DNA from 3 places in the Nocardia sp. NPDC058658 genome. Region 1 is predicted to be linked to each of the others. Evidence: riboswitches for the same ligand, from Rfam matches in the RefSeq annotation. Region 1 holds a riboswitch; each other region holds the start of a gene.
What was found. A riboswitch is a leader RNA that binds a small molecule or an ion and turns the genes downstream of it on or off. The one in region 1 is predicted to bind S-adenosylmethionine.
Positions count from the first base shown of each region.

Region 1 (5,578 bases):
GGGGGTGTTGTCCAGCTTGCCGCGGTGCTCGAGCCCACGCGTCCACGCGAAGATCGACGCGATCGGGTTGGTCGAGGTCGGCTTGCCCTGCTGGTGCTGGCGGTAGTGCCGGGTGACCGTGCCGTGTGCGGCCTCGGCCTCGCAGGTCTTGCCGTCCGGGGTGAGCAGCACCGAGGTCATCAGGCCGAGCGAGCCGAAGCCCTGGGCCACGGTGTCGGACTGCACGTCGCCGTCGTAGTTCTTGCAGGCCCAGACGTAGCCGCCCTCCCATTTCATGGAGGAGGCGACCATGTCGTCGATGAGGCGGTGCTCGTAGGTGAGGCCCGCCGCGTCGAACTCGGCCTTGAACTCGGCGTCGAAGACTTCCTCGAAGGTGTCTTTGAACATGCCGTCGTAGGCCTTGAGAATGGTGTTCTTGGTGGAGAGGTACACCGGGTAGTTCTGCTGCAGGCCGTAGTTGAACGAGGCCCGCGCGAAGTCCTCGATCGACTTCTTGAAGTTGTACATACCCATGACGACGCCGCCGTCTTCGGGCATCTTCACGACCTCGTGCACGATCGGCTCACTGCCGTCTTCGGGCGTGAAGGTGAGCGTGACGGTGCCCGCCTCGTAGACCTTGAAGTCGGTGGCGCGGTACTGGTCGCCGAAGGCGTGACGGCCGATGATGATCGGCTTGGTCCAGCCGGGCACCAGGCGGGGCACGTTGGAGATGATGATCGGCGCGCGGAAGATGGTGCCACCCAGGATGTTTCGGATGGTGCCGTTGGGCGAGCGCCACATCTTCTTGAGGCCGAACTCTTTCACCCGCGCTTCGTCGGGGGTGATGGTGGCGCACTTGACGCCGACGCCGTACTTCTTGATGGCGTTGGCCGCGTCGACCGTGACCTGGTCGTCTGTCTTGTCGCGGTACTCGATACCGAGGTCGTAGTACTCGAGGTTCACGTCGAGATAGGGATGGATCAGCTTGTCCTTGATGAACTGCCAGATGATCCGGGTCATCTCGTCGCCGTCGAGTTCTACAACGGTGCCTTCAACCTTGATCTTGGACATGGATCTTCGTGTCCTCCTCGGTGGGTGCCCTTATTGCACGGCCAGGCGAACACGCTTGTGAGCGGACCCCAGCTATTCCAACAAACCGTATATGCCCCGCGGTGGTTGCGGGACGTTGTGGTGCAAACATGACGAGCGTACTGCTAGGTGTTACCTCACCGCGAGGGGAGGGCGAACTGTGCGATACGCGCGCGAGGAGCCCTCACTTTACCCATCACGCGCCAACGGTCCCGCGCGGCCGAGTGGGCTGCGCGGGACCATTGGGTCGAACTCAGACGGCGACGGGGACCTGTGCCAGGCGTTCGTCACCTTCGATGAGATTCTCCGGCTTGTCGCGGATCATCGCCGCGATCACGACGGCCGCGACCAGGAAGAAGCCGGCGCCGATATAGAAGGCCACGTCATAGCTGTAGATGGAGGCGCGTTCGACGAGGTGGTCGACGGTGGGGTTGTCGGTGGCGTAGTTCTTGGCGGCCTGCACCGACAACGTGGTGAGCAGGGCGGTGCCGACCGCACCGCCGATCTGCTGGGCGGCGTTGAGCAGCGCACTGGCCACCCCGGAGTCCTCGTCGGCGACCTGGTGCAGCGCGACGGCCTGCATTCCCACGAACAGCGGCCCCATGCCGAGTGCCATCAGCAACTGCGGGCCGAGCACGCTCGCCGCATACCCGTCGCCGTAGCTCAGCTGCGCCAGCCACACCAGCCCGGCGACACCGAGCAGCGCGCCGACCACCATCAGCGGGCGCGGCCCGAACTTGGGCATCAGCGAACTGGTGATGCCCGCCGCGATCCCGATCCCCACCGGGAACGGCAGGAACGCGATGCCGGCTTTCAGCGGCGAATAACCCAAGGTGTTCTGGTAGTAGAAGCTCAGGAACAAGAACATGGCGAACATCGCGATGGGGATGAGCAGCGCCGCGATCAAGGCCCCGCCGCGATTGATCTCACCCGGAATACGCAGCGGCAGTAGCGGATTCGCCGAGCGCGCCTCGATGACGACGAAGGCGATCAACAGCGCGAAGCCGACCCCGAGCAGTCCGAGGGTACTTCCGGTCAGCCAGCCGTCCTCGGCCGCGCGACTGAATCCGTAGACGATCGAAATCAAACCGAAGGTCACCGTGACGGCGCCGGGCAGGTCGTAACCACCGGTCCGCGGCACCGGAATATCGCGCACGATCACCGCCAGCGCACCGACCACCGCGATGAGCGCGATCGGGGTGTTCATCAGCAGCGTCCATCGCCACGACGCGAACTCGGTGAGCGCGCCGCCCACGATCAGACCGAACGCGATACCGCCTGCGGTGATCCCGGCGAACACCGCGAAGGCCCGGGCCCGTTCCTGCACATCGGTGAAGATCACCGACAGCAGCGACAGTGCCGCCGGCGCGAGCAGTGCGGCGAACGCGCCCTGTAGACCGCGGCCGACGAACAGTTGCGCCCCGGTCTGCGCGAGTCCGGCCAGTGCCGACGCGGCGGCGAAGCCGACCAGCCCGATCAGGAAGATCCGGCGTCTGCCCAGGTAGTCGGCCATCCGTCCGCCGAGCAGCAGCAGGCCGCCGAAGATCAGGGTGTAGGCGGTGATCGCCCACTGCTTGTCGCCCTCACTGATGCCGAGGTCGCGTTGGGCATAGGGCAGGGCGATCGTGATCACGGTGGCATCGAGCACCACCATCAACTGGGCGGCGGAGAGCACGATCAGCGCCCACCACCGCATCGAATTCTGTTGATTGTCAACATGTTTCGCTTGTAGTTCGGTGCCGGTCACCAGGACTCCTCGTCGCTCGATCAGGTTCGTCCAATACTGGCACCACACGACAATTGGCGTCAAGAGAAAAATGTCTGAACGCGCCAATTGGCAGGTATCGACAGATGGAACGGGCAGCGGGGTAGACTGGTGACATGCTGGATTCGACCTCTCCGATCAGCGTTGACCGGACCGCCGAACCGGCTGGCGAGGCGCCGCTGGGCCTGCGCGAACGCAAAAAGCTGCAGACCAAAGCGGCGATCGTCGCGATCGGGCTCGACCTGTGCGATACGCAGGGCTTCGACGCGACGACGGTCGAGCAGATCGCCGCGGGCGCCGACGTGTCCCCGCGCACCGTCAACCGGTACTTTCCGCTCAAGGAAGACATCGTGCTCGCCCCGATCGACGATTTCGGGGTCACCGTCGCCGCCGCGCTGCGCGCCCAACCCCCTGGCAACGAACTGCAGGCGCTGTGCGGGGCCTACCTGCAGGTGATCCATGCCGAAGTGGGCGCCGACGGCGTGCGTTTCCTGCGCCAGTTCCTGCAGATGCAGCGGATCATGCGCGCCAGCCAGGCGGTGAACGCGCGAGCGTTGGAGTACGCGGAGAAGAAGAACGTCGCGGTGTGCTCGGAGCTCGCGGACCGGATGGGAACGGCGCCGGACGACTTCATGGTCCGGTTGGTGGCGGGCACCTGGCAGATGCTGTGTCACATCTCGATGGCCGATGTCGAGGAAGCGCTGCTGCATTCGACGCCCCAGGCAGCGGTGCGGGTGACCCGCGACGCGATCCTGCGCGCCTATCACGGCCTGCGCCACGTCTGCGGCGCACCGGTCGACGACACGCCCGGCCTCGGCACACCGCCCGACGAGTGATCTTCGGCGGGAAATGCGGGGGAAGTTTCCGCGGGCGGTGGATGTCCGGTTAACATGTCGGCAAGGTCATGAGTACCAGCGCCAAGCCCCGGCTCGCTGGTCGGCAACCCTCCAGCTGCGGTGGGGTGCTCCGGGTGATGACCGGGCTCTCGAAAGTCGAGAGCAAGCGCGCATTGCAGGAGGCCCCCATGTGTTGTTGCCAGTCGATCCGACCCAGTTGACGAGATCCCCCCGGCTGACACCCATTTGGAGCACGACATGACTGACTTTTCCCTGCCCGAGAACTGGTCCTTCGAGACCAAGCAGATCCACTCGGGCCAGGCCCCCGACGCCGCCACCGGCGCGCGGGCCCTGCCGATCTACCAGACCACCTCGTACGCCTTCCGCGACACCGATCACGCCGCCGCGCTGTTCGGTCTCGCCGAGCCGGGCAACATCTACACCCGGATCATGAACCCCACCCAGGACGCGGTGGAGCAGCGCGTGGCCGCCCTCGAAGGTGGCGTCGCGGCCCTGCTGCTGGCCTCGGGCCAGGCCGCGGAAACCTACGCGATCCTGAACCTGGCGAGCGCGGGCGACCACATCGTGTCCAGCCCACACCTCTACGGCGGCACCTACAACCTCTTCCACTACTCGCTGCCCAAGCTGGGCATCACGGTCTCGTTCGTCGAGGACCCCGATGACCTGGCGCAGTGGGAAGCCGCGATCCAGCCCAACACCAAGGCGTTCTACGGCGAGACCATCGCCAACCCGAGCAGCGCGGTGTTCGACATTCCCGGCATCGCCGGTGTGGCGCACGCGAACGGCCTGCCGTTGATCGTCGACAACACCGTCGCGACCCCGTACCTGATCCAGCCGCTGGCCCACGGCGCCGACATCGTCGTGCATTCGGCGACGAAGTACCTGGGTGGGCACGGCGCGGCCGTTGCGGGCGTGATCGTCGACGGCGGCACGTTCGACTGGACCGTGCGCGATGCCGACGGCAACTCGCGCTTCCCCGGTTTCACCGAGGCCGATCCGAGCTACCACGGTGCGGTGTTCGCCGATCTTGGCGCGCCCGCGTTCGCTTTGAAGGCGCGCGTGCAGTTGCTGCGCGATCTGGGCGCGGCGGTGTCGCCGTTCAACGCGTTCCTCATCGCCCAGGGCATCGAGACGCTGAGCTTGCGGGTCGAACGGCATGTCAGCAATGCCGAGACGGTCGCGAAGTTCGTCGCCGAGCAGCCGGGTGTCGACGCGGTGTTCTACGCCGGCCTCGAGTCCTCGCCCTGGCACGCGCGGGCCAAGGAGCTGGCACCCAAGGGCGCGGGCGCGATCGTGGCGTTCGAGCTGGCGGGCGGTGTCGATGCGGGCAAGAAGTTCGTGGACGCGCTCAGCCTGCACAGCCATGTAGCTAACATCGGTGATGTGCGTTCCCTCGTGATTCATCCGGCGTCGACCACGCACTCGCAGTTGACGCCCGACGAGCAGCTGGCGGCCGGTGTGACTCCCGGCCTGGTCAGGCTCGCGGTGGGCATCGAGGGAATCGACGACATTCTGGCCGATCTCCGGGCCGGGTTCGCGGCGGCGACGACGTGACCGTGAGCACCGAATCGCCGATCGCCCGACCCGGAACCGGGGTGGACCTGTTGCCACCGCCGGACGGGCGAGTCGGCGTGGTCGCCATCGGGGAGGTGGCGCTGGAGAACGGCGCCGTTGTTCCCGATGTGCGGCTGGCGGTGCAACGCTGGGGTGAGCTCTCCCCCGCACTGGACAATGTGGTGCTCGTCGAACACGCGCTCACCGGCGACTCCCATGTCGTCGGTGGGCCCGACGGGGCACCCGGTTGGTGGGAGGGCATGGTCGGGCCCGGTGCGCCGATCGACACCGACGAGTGGTGCGTGATCGCCACCAACGTGCTCGGCGGCTGCAA
Region 1 is NZ_JBHXRR010000021.1:78,139-83,716, reverse strand. Features, by position in the region: gene ACFWUP_RS24525 (NADP-dependent isocitrate dehydrogenase) at 1-1,050, opposite strand, end outside; gene ACFWUP_RS24520 (MFS transporter) at 1,322-2,815, opposite strand; gene ACFWUP_RS24515 (TetR family transcriptional regulator) at 2,950-3,669, shown strand; SAM riboswitch class IV at 3,734-3,844, shown strand; gene ACFWUP_RS24510 (bifunctional o-acetylhomoserine/o-acetylserine sulfhydrylase) at 3,928-5,244, shown strand; gene ACFWUP_RS24505 (homoserine O-acetyltransferase) at 5,241-5,578, shown strand, end outside.

Region 2 (5,578 bases), on a different contig from region 1:
ACCGTGGCGCGCGGCCAGTTCCACCGACTCCCGGCTCGTCGCACTGCCGTGCCAGATCCGCACACGCGGCTGCAACGGTCGCGGCAGCGCCTTGGCCGAGGTGAGTGACGGCCGGAACTGTCCCGACCACGTCACCTCTTCGCTGTCCCACAGTGCCCGGAACAGTTCGTACCCTTCACGATTGCGCTCCCACTGGTCCTCGGTGGTGACGTGATAGAGCTGCGCCTGCGCCGCCCCGTTGCCCTTGCCGATGATCAGCTCGAGCCTGCCCTCGGACAGGTTGTCGAGCGTGGAGTAGTCCTCGAACGCGCGCACCGGATCGAGCAGGCTCAAGGTGGTGACCGCGGTGAACAGGCTGATCCGCGACGTGACCGCGGCGATATGGCTCAGCACCACCGGGGGAGCGGCGGACAGGAACGGGTCCTCGTGGCGCTCGCCGACGGCGAATCCGTCGTAGCCGAATTCCTCGGCGCGCCTTGCCTGTTCGATCACCTCGTGCAGGCGCTCACGCGTTGTCGGGACCACGCCGGTGACCGGATCGGGTACCCGGGTGATCAGTGTCATCAGCAGGAATTTCATGCGCGGGCTCCTGACCTGGAGAACGAACTCATGCGGTGGGCTTCTTCGGCAGGCCGGGCGGATTGACGCGCGACTCGGTGACCTTCTCCGAATCCAGGCCCCAGCGGTCGAGGACCTTCTGGTAGTTGCCGTCGGCGATGGCGTCGACCAGGGCCTTGTGCACGGCGGTATTGAGGCCGCTGTTCTTCTTGGTGAGCACCGCGATCTCCCCCTGCAGGGCGTCGCCTGCACCGGAGAAGGTGGCGATGAGCTTGGTTTCGCCGGTGGTCGTGGAGTGATAGACGCCGGTGGGATTGGGGCCGATGTAGCCGTCGAGGCGTTTCGAGGCCAGCGCCAGGTAGTAGTCGGTGATCTGCTGGTAGTAGGCGATGTCGATCGGCGCGAGGCCCTCGGCGACGTTCTGCTCGTTCCACTTCACGAGCAACTGTTCCTGATTGGTGCCCGCGCCGACACCGATGCGCTTGCCCACCAGGCTCTTGCGGTCGGTGAAGACCAGCGAACTGTCCTTCGGCACCTCGAGCGCGACATTGTCCTTGCGGTAGGTCGCGAAGTCGTACTTCTCTTTGCGCTCCTCGGTGACGGTCACGTTCGAGATGAACGCGTCCACCTCACCGGAGTCGACACGCACGAAGTTCTGCGTCCAATCGGCCACCTGCACATCCAGTTTCAGCCCGAGCTTGTCGGCGACCAGGGAGGCGAAGTCGACTTCGGATCCGACGACCGTCTTGTTGTCGGTGGCGTAGAACCGCAGCGGCGGCGCCGACGTACCCGCGCCGGTCACCACGAGGGTGCCGCGATCCCGAATCGCCTGCGGCACTTCGGCGGCGATCGCGTCGACCTTCGCCGCACGCACCCGTCCCTCCTGGGTCGGCGAAAGATCGAAGGTGACCGCGCCCGCCTGCACGGTGTCAGCGGACTCGGGATCGGCGCAGCTCGCGGTCAGCAGGGTGGCCGCGGAAATGATGCCGATCAGTGTGGAGAGCTTCATCAGTGTCGAAACCTGTTCGTGGGAAGGGTTACTCAGCGCACGCGCGACAGGAATGCCTGCGTGCGTGGATGTTCGGGATGGTCGAGGACCGTGGCGGCGTCGCCCTGTTCCACGATCTGTCCCTCGTCGAGGAAGACGACCGTGTCGGCGACCTCACGGGCGAACCCGATTTCGTGGGTGACGATCACCAGGGCGGTGCCGGTGGAGGCGAGATCGCGGATCACGGCAAGGACCTCGCCGACCAGTTCCGGGTCGAGTGCGGAGGTGGGTTCGTCGAACAGGATCAGCTGCGGTTTCAGAGCCAGGGCCCGCGCGATGGCGACACGCTGCTGCTGTCCGCCGGAGAGCCTGCGGGGGTAGGCATCCGCGAAATCGGCGAGTCCCACCCGGTCGAGGAGCTGTTTCGCCTCGGTGACCACCTCAGCGCGCGGACGACCCTGCGACGCGACCGGGGCCAGCACGACATTGTCGAGCACCGTGAGATGCGGGAACAGGTTGAACTGCTGGAACACGAAGCCGATCCGGCTGCGCTGGGCGCGCACCGCGTGGTCGGGCAGCGGACGCAGTGTGTTGCCGCGCTGCCGGTAGCCGATCAGTGTGCCGTCGACGTGCACGGTGCCCGCGTCCTGCGCCTCGAGGTGGTTCAGCACCCGCAGCAAGGTGGACTTGCCCGACCCGGACGGCCCGATCAACGCCACCACCTCGCCGGTGCGCACCGCCAGATCGACACCGCGCAACACCTCGGCTCCGTTGTAGGACTTACGGATTCCCCGTGCCTGTACCGCGGCGGTCATCGGGTGGCTCCTCGGGGTGCGACGGCGATCTCGGTGACCTTGGCGCGAACCCGCTGCCACGGTGTCGGCGGCAACTCACGCTGCGCGCCCTTGGCGTAATGGCGTTCGATGTAGAACTGGACGATCGTCAGCGCGGTGGTGAGCACGATGTACCAGGCGGTGGCCACCATCAGCAGCGGCACCACCCGGCCGTTGCGGCCGAAGATCACCTGCACCTGGTAGAACAGCTCGGCGATCGCCATCACCGACACGATCGAGGTGCCCTTGAACAGGCTGATCACCTCGTTGGCCGCATTCGGCAGGATCGAGCGCATCGCCTGCGGCAACACGATGGTGCGGAACTGCCGCCAGCGCGGAATACCCAGCGCCGCAGCGGCTTCCAACTGCCCGCCGTCGACGGCGAGCAGACCGGCCCGGATCAATTCGGCCGAATACGCTGCCTGATGCAGGGCCAAGCCGATTACCGCCGCGGTGAAACCGCTGATCACGCCGTTGACTTCGAAGTCGAAGAACGCGGGCCCGAACGGAATGCCCACCGACAGCCGGGGGTACAGGTAGGCGATGTTGAACCAGAACAGCAGCTGCACGATCAGCGGGATCGAACGGAACGCCCAGATGTAGGTCCAGGCGATCACCCGCAGCACGGGATTGTTCGACACTCGCCCGATCGCGAGCAGGGTGCCGATCGCGAAACCGAGGACGGTGCCCCACAGCGTCAGCTCGAGGGTGACCTGGAGGGCGGCCAGCACCGACTTCGCGGTGAAGTACTGGGCGAAAGTGCCCCAGTCCCAGCCAGGATTGGTGATCAGGCCGTGAGCGAACTGTGCCACCAGCAGCAGCGCGATCACCGCTACGACCCACCGCCACGGGTGCCAGGATCCGGCGATCCGGGGTAGGTCGCCTGCGGATTCCAGCTCAGCGGGCGCGTCGCCAGGCGGGGCGGTCTCGGCGCCGGAGACAGTGGACGCGGTCAGCACGAAAAACTCCTCCATCGATCCCGGCAGAAGCACCCGCACCCTCGAAGGGCGGGTTGCTGCGACGTCGTAGAGCCGGGTCTCTCGGTCGCTCTGGATGGTTGTGCTCGCCGGCCTCGCGGCCCGAGCTGAATCAGCATGTGACACAGGTGTCGTGGTCGCAACGGTAGAAATCAGCGTGAGCGCAGGGGTTGGAACCGGCCGCCGGGGTGGCCACAATTGCCCCGGTTCGGTTCGCTGTGGGATTGCGACGCGCCGAACGGTCGGTTACTTCACCTCTCCTGATTCACCCATCGCAGGCGGTAGCGTCGGCCTTCTCTGCGTCGATGAGGAGTACGTCGTGAACATGGGGCGTCGTTGCACCACACTGACCGCGCTGACGGCCTGCGCCGCCGCGCTGCTGCTGACCGCGCCATCGGCCGCCGCTGAACCGGCCGCGCCGGTGACGCCCGCCGTCACCAGGGACGCGCCGAGCACCACTCCAGCCGCGGGTCCGGGCGATCTCCTCGGCGCCTACCAGACCGTCGTCGAGACGCTGAAAGCCATGGGTATTCAGCCGTTCCTCTATCCGACGGTCGCCGCGAACTGCACCGGTGACGGCGCGGGCCTCGTCCCGGCGGTCGCGGGTGCGGTGCCGGGTCCGTGGCCGACGAACACGCTGCCCATCCCAGGCCTCGACCTGTCGGCGGTGAAGTCCGGCCAGACGCTGTTCACCTTCCTGCCCTACGGACTCGCCCCCGACACGGCCGCCACGAAGACCTCCGGGATGCAGGTGGCCTGGCTCAACATCAGCACCGGCCGCGGCGGGATGGCTTCGATGGGGCCCATCGCCGACATCGTGCGGGCGATGGTTCCGCCCGAGGTTCCTGTCGAACTGCGGCCGCTGGCTGAAAACGCGATTCGCGACTTTCTCTTCGCCGCTGTTCCCGTCGGTGGCGTGCGTGCGGTGCCTGTGGACACTGGGCGTGGCACTGTGCTGGCTGCCGTCTTCGGAACCACTGACAACGCGGGGCGGTCGTGCTTCTTCTTTCCGACCGTCGGCATCACTGAGGTTCCTTGAAACCTGCCAGGCGCCGTCGCGCGGTTGAGGCACCCTCCGTGGCGACAGTCGTTCGCTTATGGAGCGGTGAAGATGTCGTGTGTGCCTATTCGCCGCCAGATCACAGGGGCCTCACCCGTCGTCACCGAGTCGCCGTAACTGAACGTCGCGCGCCCGTCCGGCGCCCACGTCATCTCCCAGATGTTGTCGTAGCCCTTCATCTTCTTGACGCGCAGTCCAGGGCGGAACCCGGCTCCGGCGCGCAGATCTTCGACCAGGATCGACACCGATCGTAGGTAGGCTACTTGCTGATCGCGAGTCAACTTTTGCCAATCTCGGGTGAAGAGCGTCAACCAGGCATAGGGGGGCATCAGTGCCGCTCGGGCTGGATCTCGGCCAGGTCGATGCCTGCGGAGGCGGCCAGTCCTCGCAAGAACGAGTCACCGTCTTCGAAGACCTCGTGCGGGACGCCCGCGGCCAGTTCCTGGTCAGCTTCTTGCTCTTTGCGCTGCCATTCCGGGGTAAAGAACCATGCCTGATCGACCGGGATCGACCGATAGCCGCGCACCGTGACATCACCAGCCTCGCTGACCGTGAATTCCAGTTCGTCATCCTCGCGAACATGCAGGACGGCACGGATTTCCTGAGGCAGAGTCACTTGATGGCGACTGCCTCGGATGCGTGCACGGACGCTCATCGCGGTCATGCCACAGGGTAGCGCGGTGCAACGGTGCTACAGAAGTCGACGGCCGCCAATTGTGTCGACAAGCTGGTACTCGGTCAGGCGCGGCGGGCGATGGCCTCGTCGGGAGCGACCAGGGGGCGCTGCTTCCAGCGGAGGCGGCCGGTTTGGTGGCGGTGGTGGGAGCGGGTCCACAGGGATAGGTAGTGGGCCACTGCTACCGGGTGGGCCAGGGCTGAGGCTAGGTCGGAAGGTGTTGGGGGGCGGCGGGTTTCGATGGTGCGGGCGGTGAGGCGGCTGGTGACTGCGGCCAGGTAGCCGAGGATTCCCGCGCGGCGGGTTCGGCCGCGGCCGAGTAGGGCGGCCAGTGGGGGGATCCAGTAGGCGAGGGCGGCGAGGATGCCGATGACGGTGCCGGTGTCGCGGCGGCCGCCGTAGGCGGACCAGAGCCAGCGGGTGTAGCCGTCGGTGAGTTCGGCGGGGCCGGTGTACATGCGGGTGCTGGCGGCCGGGCCGGCGGTG
Region 2 is NZ_JBHXRR010000012.1:76,146-81,723, forward strand. Features, by position in the region: gene ACFWUP_RS18740 (LLM class flavin-dependent oxidoreductase) at 1-579, opposite strand, end outside; gene ACFWUP_RS18745 (ABC transporter substrate-binding protein) at 608-1,567, opposite strand; gene ACFWUP_RS18750 (amino acid ABC transporter ATP-binding protein) at 1,600-2,361, opposite strand; gene ACFWUP_RS18755 (amino acid ABC transporter permease) at 2,358-3,248, opposite strand; SAM riboswitch class I at 3,347-3,439, opposite strand; gene ACFWUP_RS18760 (hypothetical protein) at 3,682-4,395, shown strand; gene ACFWUP_RS18765 (hypothetical protein) at 4,452-4,661, opposite strand; gene ACFWUP_RS18770 (AbrB/MazE/SpoVT family DNA-binding domain-containing protein) at 4,745-5,080, opposite strand; gene ACFWUP_RS18775 (glycosyltransferase) at 5,155-5,578, opposite strand, start outside.
Region 2: linked by a shared signal. The riboswitch ahead of ACFWUP_RS18755 (amino acid ABC transporter permease) and the one ahead of ACFWUP_RS24510 (bifunctional o-acetylhomoserine/o-acetylserine sulfhydrylase) in region 1 are both predicted to bind S-adenosylmethionine.

Region 3 (5,578 bases), on a different contig from region 1:
ATGGTGGCGATGCAGCCCGCGACGATGCCGCAGCCGCGTACGAAGGTGTCGTCGGCGGGGGTAGCGAGAAAGGTGTCACGGTGCGCGCCGAGATGCTGATACTCCGCCATCAGGTGTATCAACTGTGTCAACGGCACTGCGTGCCGCCTTTCGGCTACGTCCTCCGGCCTGTTCGGAGTGATCACTCGTCCCTCCATGAGGCGTTTTCATCCGCGGCGAAGCGTATGCGAACGGGCGGAATATTGCCACCGGTACAGTTCGGAAATCCTGGCCGCGACCGGGCGGAATGGTTCTGCCGATGGTAAAGCGACGAAGAATCCCGCCGCAGCGCCTTGGTCGTACGGTATGGGCGGCAACTCTTCGAACTGACTAGGGTCGTTGACGTGAGGTTTCTTGACGAAGGCGAGCCCACCGCACCCGTGATCGTGTGCATCCACGGCATTCCGGGTTCGGTCGACTGGTTCGCGGGTGTCGCCGAGCGGATGACGACCGAATTCCGGGTGATCCGGGTCGACATGCAGGAGTTGGGCGCCGACGGCGACTTCGGCGCCGCCGCCCGCACCGCCCCGCTCACCGCCCTGTTCGCCGACCTCGAGCTCACCGATGTGACGGTGGTCGGCCACTCCTTCGGCGCCGAGATCGCCCTGGAACTCGCCGCCACGTCGAGCCGGGTTTCGCGCGTGGTGGTCGTCGGCCAGGCTCCCGACTATCGGGCCGCGCGCATCCCGACCGTCGCGAAGTGGGTTGTCCGCCCGTGGGCGGTTCGCCTGGCCCAGCGTTGGACGCCGGCCCCGGTGATCCGCCTCGGCGGCCGCCCGGGCTTCGCGCCCCGCTTCCGCTACGACTCGGCACCGGGCCTGGCCGAAGCCCTGGTCCGCGACTTCCGTGCCACCCTGCCCGCAGGCCTCGCCTACGCGGTCGGCGCCAGAGCCGACGACTTCGCCGCGGCACCCCTCGATACCCGCGCCGAAGCCCTCGCTCAACCCGTCCTCGTCGTCCACGGCCGCCACGACCACCTCTACGACAGCACCGAAACCCTCGTCCGTTTCGCCGCCGCCGGTGCGCAAACCCATCTCGTGGAACACGCGGGCCACTCACCGCAGGTGGAGCAGCCGGACGAATTCGTCTCCGTGCTCAGCGAATTCATCGCTAGAACCCGCTGACCGCCGAGACCACGAAGGTGTCAGGCACGCCCTGACCCATCGGCCCGCCCTTGTCGAATTGCGACGACACGACAAGCGCCCGATCGCCCGAATGCACCAGCGTCGTAGGAATACTCAGTGTGGGATCGTGGAATTCGCCTGCGCGGGTGGCGGTTGCGCCGTTGTCGGTGAGCGTCCAGCGGCTGATGGTGTTGTCGAGATTGTGGACGATCCACAGCGTGTTGTCGCGCAGCTCCAACCCGTCACCGTTGCGAGCATCGCCGCCGCTCAGCGCTACTTTTCGGATGGGCTCCGCGCCACCGGCGAGATCGATGCGATACAGCTCGGCCGCTGACATCGCGACGACGATCAGATACCGTCCGTCCCGATCGGCCGCAATGCCGTTGAGCGCGAACGCCTTCGGATCGCCGGCCATCGCGGTCAAATCGTAGGCGACAGTTAATTCACTACTGCCGATCGCGGCTTTGTAGACGACATTGCGAACGCTGTCGGTCAAATACGCCGTCCCGTCGGCGCCGAAGTCCAGATCGTTGACGAATCGTGGTGCGGCACCGGGCACGTCGAATCGCGCGAGCAGCGCCCGCGAGCCGGTGTCGTAAACACTCACTCCCACACCGGAATCGATCACCCACAGTCGACCATTCGAATCGACTTTCACCCCGTTCGCCGTCTTCCTCCCGTCGGCACCCGCGGGCAGGAAGACCTCCGCGCGCGCGGCGTTTGCACCCGCGCGATACACCGAACCATCGGCGAACGACCCGACGTAGGTGTCCCCGTTGCGCGGGTCTAGGCCGATGCCCTCGGGGTACACGGCGTTGCCGGGCAATTCGTACGCCGTGCTCAGCGTGGGCGCGGCGGGCGAGGTCCCGCACGCGGCGAGGGTCAGGCAGGCGGCGGCAAGGGTGACGGTTCGCAACATGGTGAAGCCTCTCGGTGATGTAATGGCAAACATCAATCAGTAGGCAGTAACGTAGATTAGAGTCGTTATGATCGTCAACAGGGTTACGAATTGATGGGCGGATATCATGCACGCATGACGTCCATGCCCGCCGCCGAGAGGCTCGGCTCGTACCTCAAGCGGGCCGAGCAAGCCCTGATCGCGACGAAGACGGCCGCGCTGAAACCGGCAGGCCTGACCGTCCCGCAGTACAGCGCGCTGATGTACCTCGCGGAGAACCCCGGCATCTCGGCCGCCGCCTTGGCGAGGCTGGCGGGCGTCACCCCGCCGACGATGAACACTGTCCTGACCAACCTGCAGGACCGCGGCCTCGTCGATCGCACCCCCCACGAGTGGCACAAGAACGTGCTGGAAACCCGCCTCACCGAGCAGGGTCGTGCGGTGATGAACGACGCCGACGCGCGCGCGATCGCAGTGGAGCGCACCCTCGCCGAGCAATTCACCGCAGCCGAGCTGGCGGTGTTGCGGGAGCTGCTCACCCGCAGCACGCAGGCGCTCGACGAGATCCGCGACAACCCGGCGTGACGAAAAAAGCCCGCCGGATGGTCTCCGGCGGGCTTTGAAGAACTTCAGGTCAGCTCTCTACGGCGACCTTCACCTTGCTCAGCGTCTCCTGCATTCCCGCAATCAGATCGGCTTCGAACTTCTGCTCGCCGCCCATGGCGACCTTGATCGTCTTGACCAGCCAGCCGGGCAGGCCCTTGGGATCGACGGTGCGGGTCTCGACGACGCGCGTGCCGGTAGCGGTGGGGGAGAGTTCGTAGGTCCAGGTCGTGCGGTTCTCGTTCATCCGGAAAGCGAACGCCGTGTTCGGCTCGAAGCGCACGATCCGCGAGGTGGTCGGGTAGATCTTCCAGCCGACCTTGTTGACGTTGACGGTGAACGCGCCTTCGCGCACGCCGCCGACCGCGACCATCTTCACCGTCGTCGGGCTGAACTCGGACATCCGGCTCAGATCGGACAGGACCGACCAGACCTTCTCCGGCGATGCGGCGATGTCGATGCTGGCTTCGAGAGTGTTCGGCAACGGTGCCTCCGGGATATACGTGACGGACTGTCACGCTCAGCATAGGCACCTGGTTTCCGCCCTACCTCCGCCCGTGGGCGGATTTTTCGCATGCTGGTCGGAAAGGTTTTCAAAATTATTGCGGCCGTTTACCTTTCGGAGCACGGTCACGAGTTCCAGCATCGAGCCCCGGCTTGCTGGGCGGCAACCCTCCAGCGGCGGCGGGGTGCTCCGGGTGACGACCGGATGGCGGGACTCACCTGCTGTAAGCGTCTTTCTGGAGGTCTATCCATGTCTGTAGTCCAACTCGACGCCACTCGCGCCCCGGAAGCGGTGGCGACCGCGTTCGTCGTGGTGGCCGACCGTTTCCTCGGGATCACCGCGGACGAGCGGGTACACACCGTCTCGGGGCTGGTGGCGCTGTTGCGCAGCGGTCGGTTCGTCGATCAGGAACTGGCCGTTCACCTGGGCCAGGGCATCACCCGTCACGATCTCGACTACCTGGAGCACGTGGCGGCCGTGCACGCACCGCAGGCGCGAGTCCGGGTGGTCGGCGAGATCGCCGAGCCTGCGCGCAGGCACCATGTGCACAAGTACCAGCACTCCAATGTGCTGTTGGCGGGGCTGCGGCGTATCGAGGAGAACGCCTTCGAAGCGGATCTGCGTCTGGACAGCGACAACGAACTGCTGCTCGACCACCAGACCGGTGAGCACGTGCAGGGCATTGTGGTGATCGAGGCGGTGCGGCAGCTGTTCCTTGCCGCGTTCGAACTCGAGTACGGGGTGCGCAGGCCGCAGGAGCACTTCTACATCGTGTGGAACAACGTCGACCTGCGGTTCACTTCGTTCCTGTTCCCGCTGCCCGCGACGCTGCACGCCCAGCTCACGCCGATCTCGATCGACGATCCGGGCAAGCTGCAGTTCGTCATCGAGACCGAGGTGCGCCAGTTCGACAAGACCGTCGCCGGCTCGCGTATCGAGTTCACCGCGCTGCCCAACGACCGGATCGCCCAGATCGAACGGGCGAAGGCGGCCAAAGCGGTCACCGCGCATCTGGGGGTGCCTGCGTGAGCGGTCAGCGCCCGAGGGCTGCGTTCTTCGACGTGGACGAAACCCTGATCACGGTGAAGTCGATGTTCACTTTCCTGCGATTCTGGCTCGCCGAGAACGGTGACGACGGCAGCGAATACGCCCGTGTCACCGACGATCTCAAAGCCAGGGCCGAGGCCGGTGCGCCGCGCGAGGAGATCAACCGGGAGTACTACCGGACCTACCGCGGTGTCGAGTACGCCGCGCTGGTGGCGGCCGGTCAACGCTGGTTCGACGAGTTCGCGGCCGAGGGTGCCGCGTTCTATGCCGATGCGGTGCAGGCACTGCGGGAGCACCGGGACTCCGGGGTTCGCACGGTACTGCTGTCCGGTTCTTTCGCACCGGCGATCGCACCCGTGGCCGCCGCGGTAGGCGCCGACCACATCATCGCCACCGAACCGCTGGTCGACGCGAACGGCGTGCTCACCGGCGAGGTGCGCGAGCCGATGATCGGCGCGGCCAAGGGGGAGGCGGTGGTGGAGTACCTGCGCGAGCACGGCATCAGCGCCAACGACACCTGGGGTTACGGCGATCACGGCACCGACCTGCCGTTCCTCTGGTTGGTGGCCCGCCCCGCCTACCGCGGCACCGACCCGAAACTGGTGGCCGCCGCGCGCAGCGGCACCTGGCGGCACCTGAGCGACCGCCTCGGCGACGCGACCGGCAACGAATTCTCCGATGATCGAAAGGTGGCTTCCGTATGGTGAAGCGTCTGTACGACCTGACCCCCACCACCCAGGGGCCGCTCTACCCGCCCAGTGAAATCGTGGATGCGGCAGGCGATTTCATCGTCGTCGGATTCCTGAACGAGGCCGGTCCCGATGGCTCGGTAGTCCGGCGCTGGGGCCGAGCCGTGGTCGCGGCCGACACCCCACTGCCCACCTTCGGCGAAAGTCTGCCCTACAAGGTGATTCATGAACTGCCGGAAGAACTCTCGGCCGAAGACAGCGACCTGGTCCTGCACACGCTCCCACTCCCGTTGCCCGCCAACAACTATCCCATCGTCTTCGCGCCCGACCAGCTACCGGCGGCCGCCACGGTCACCCGCCCCAGCTACCCCTTCCACGAAGTCCCCATCCCCGACCTGCGCCCCGAAGACGGCCGCAAACTCACCGCCCCCGTCACCCTCGGCGACTGGCTGAAAGCCCGCGGCACAGTGGAAGTCTCGATCACCGACGACGACCGCAACGCCCACTTCGCCTTCGAACTCGCCGGCCTGATCCCCGACTCCCTCTACACAGTGATGTCCCTCCGATCCCACGACCTCGACCCCGAAAACCCCACCCGCCCAGGCCCTCTCGGCATCCCCAACGTCTTCATCACGACCCCCGAAGGCACCGCCACCTACCAGGCCACCCTCCC
Region 3 is NZ_JBHXRR010000027.1:1,014-6,591, forward strand. Features, by position in the region: gene ACFWUP_RS27240 (DUF6585 family protein) at 1-137, opposite strand, end outside; gene ACFWUP_RS27245 (alpha/beta fold hydrolase) at 384-1,163, shown strand; gene ACFWUP_RS27250 (SMP-30/gluconolactonase/LRE family protein) at 1,150-2,082, opposite strand; gene ACFWUP_RS27255 (MarR family winged helix-turn-helix transcriptional regulator) at 2,197-2,646, shown strand; gene ACFWUP_RS27260 (SRPBCC family protein) at 2,696-3,148, opposite strand; SAM riboswitch class IV at 3,293-3,405, shown strand; gene ACFWUP_RS27265 (AfsA-related hotdog domain-containing protein) at 3,419-4,198, shown strand; gene ACFWUP_RS27270 (HAD family hydrolase) at 4,195-4,923, shown strand; gene ACFWUP_RS27275 (hypothetical protein) at 4,917-5,578, shown strand, end outside.
Region 3: linked by a shared signal. The riboswitch ahead of ACFWUP_RS27265 (AfsA-related hotdog domain-containing protein) and the one ahead of ACFWUP_RS24510 (bifunctional o-acetylhomoserine/o-acetylserine sulfhydrylase) in region 1 are both predicted to bind S-adenosylmethionine.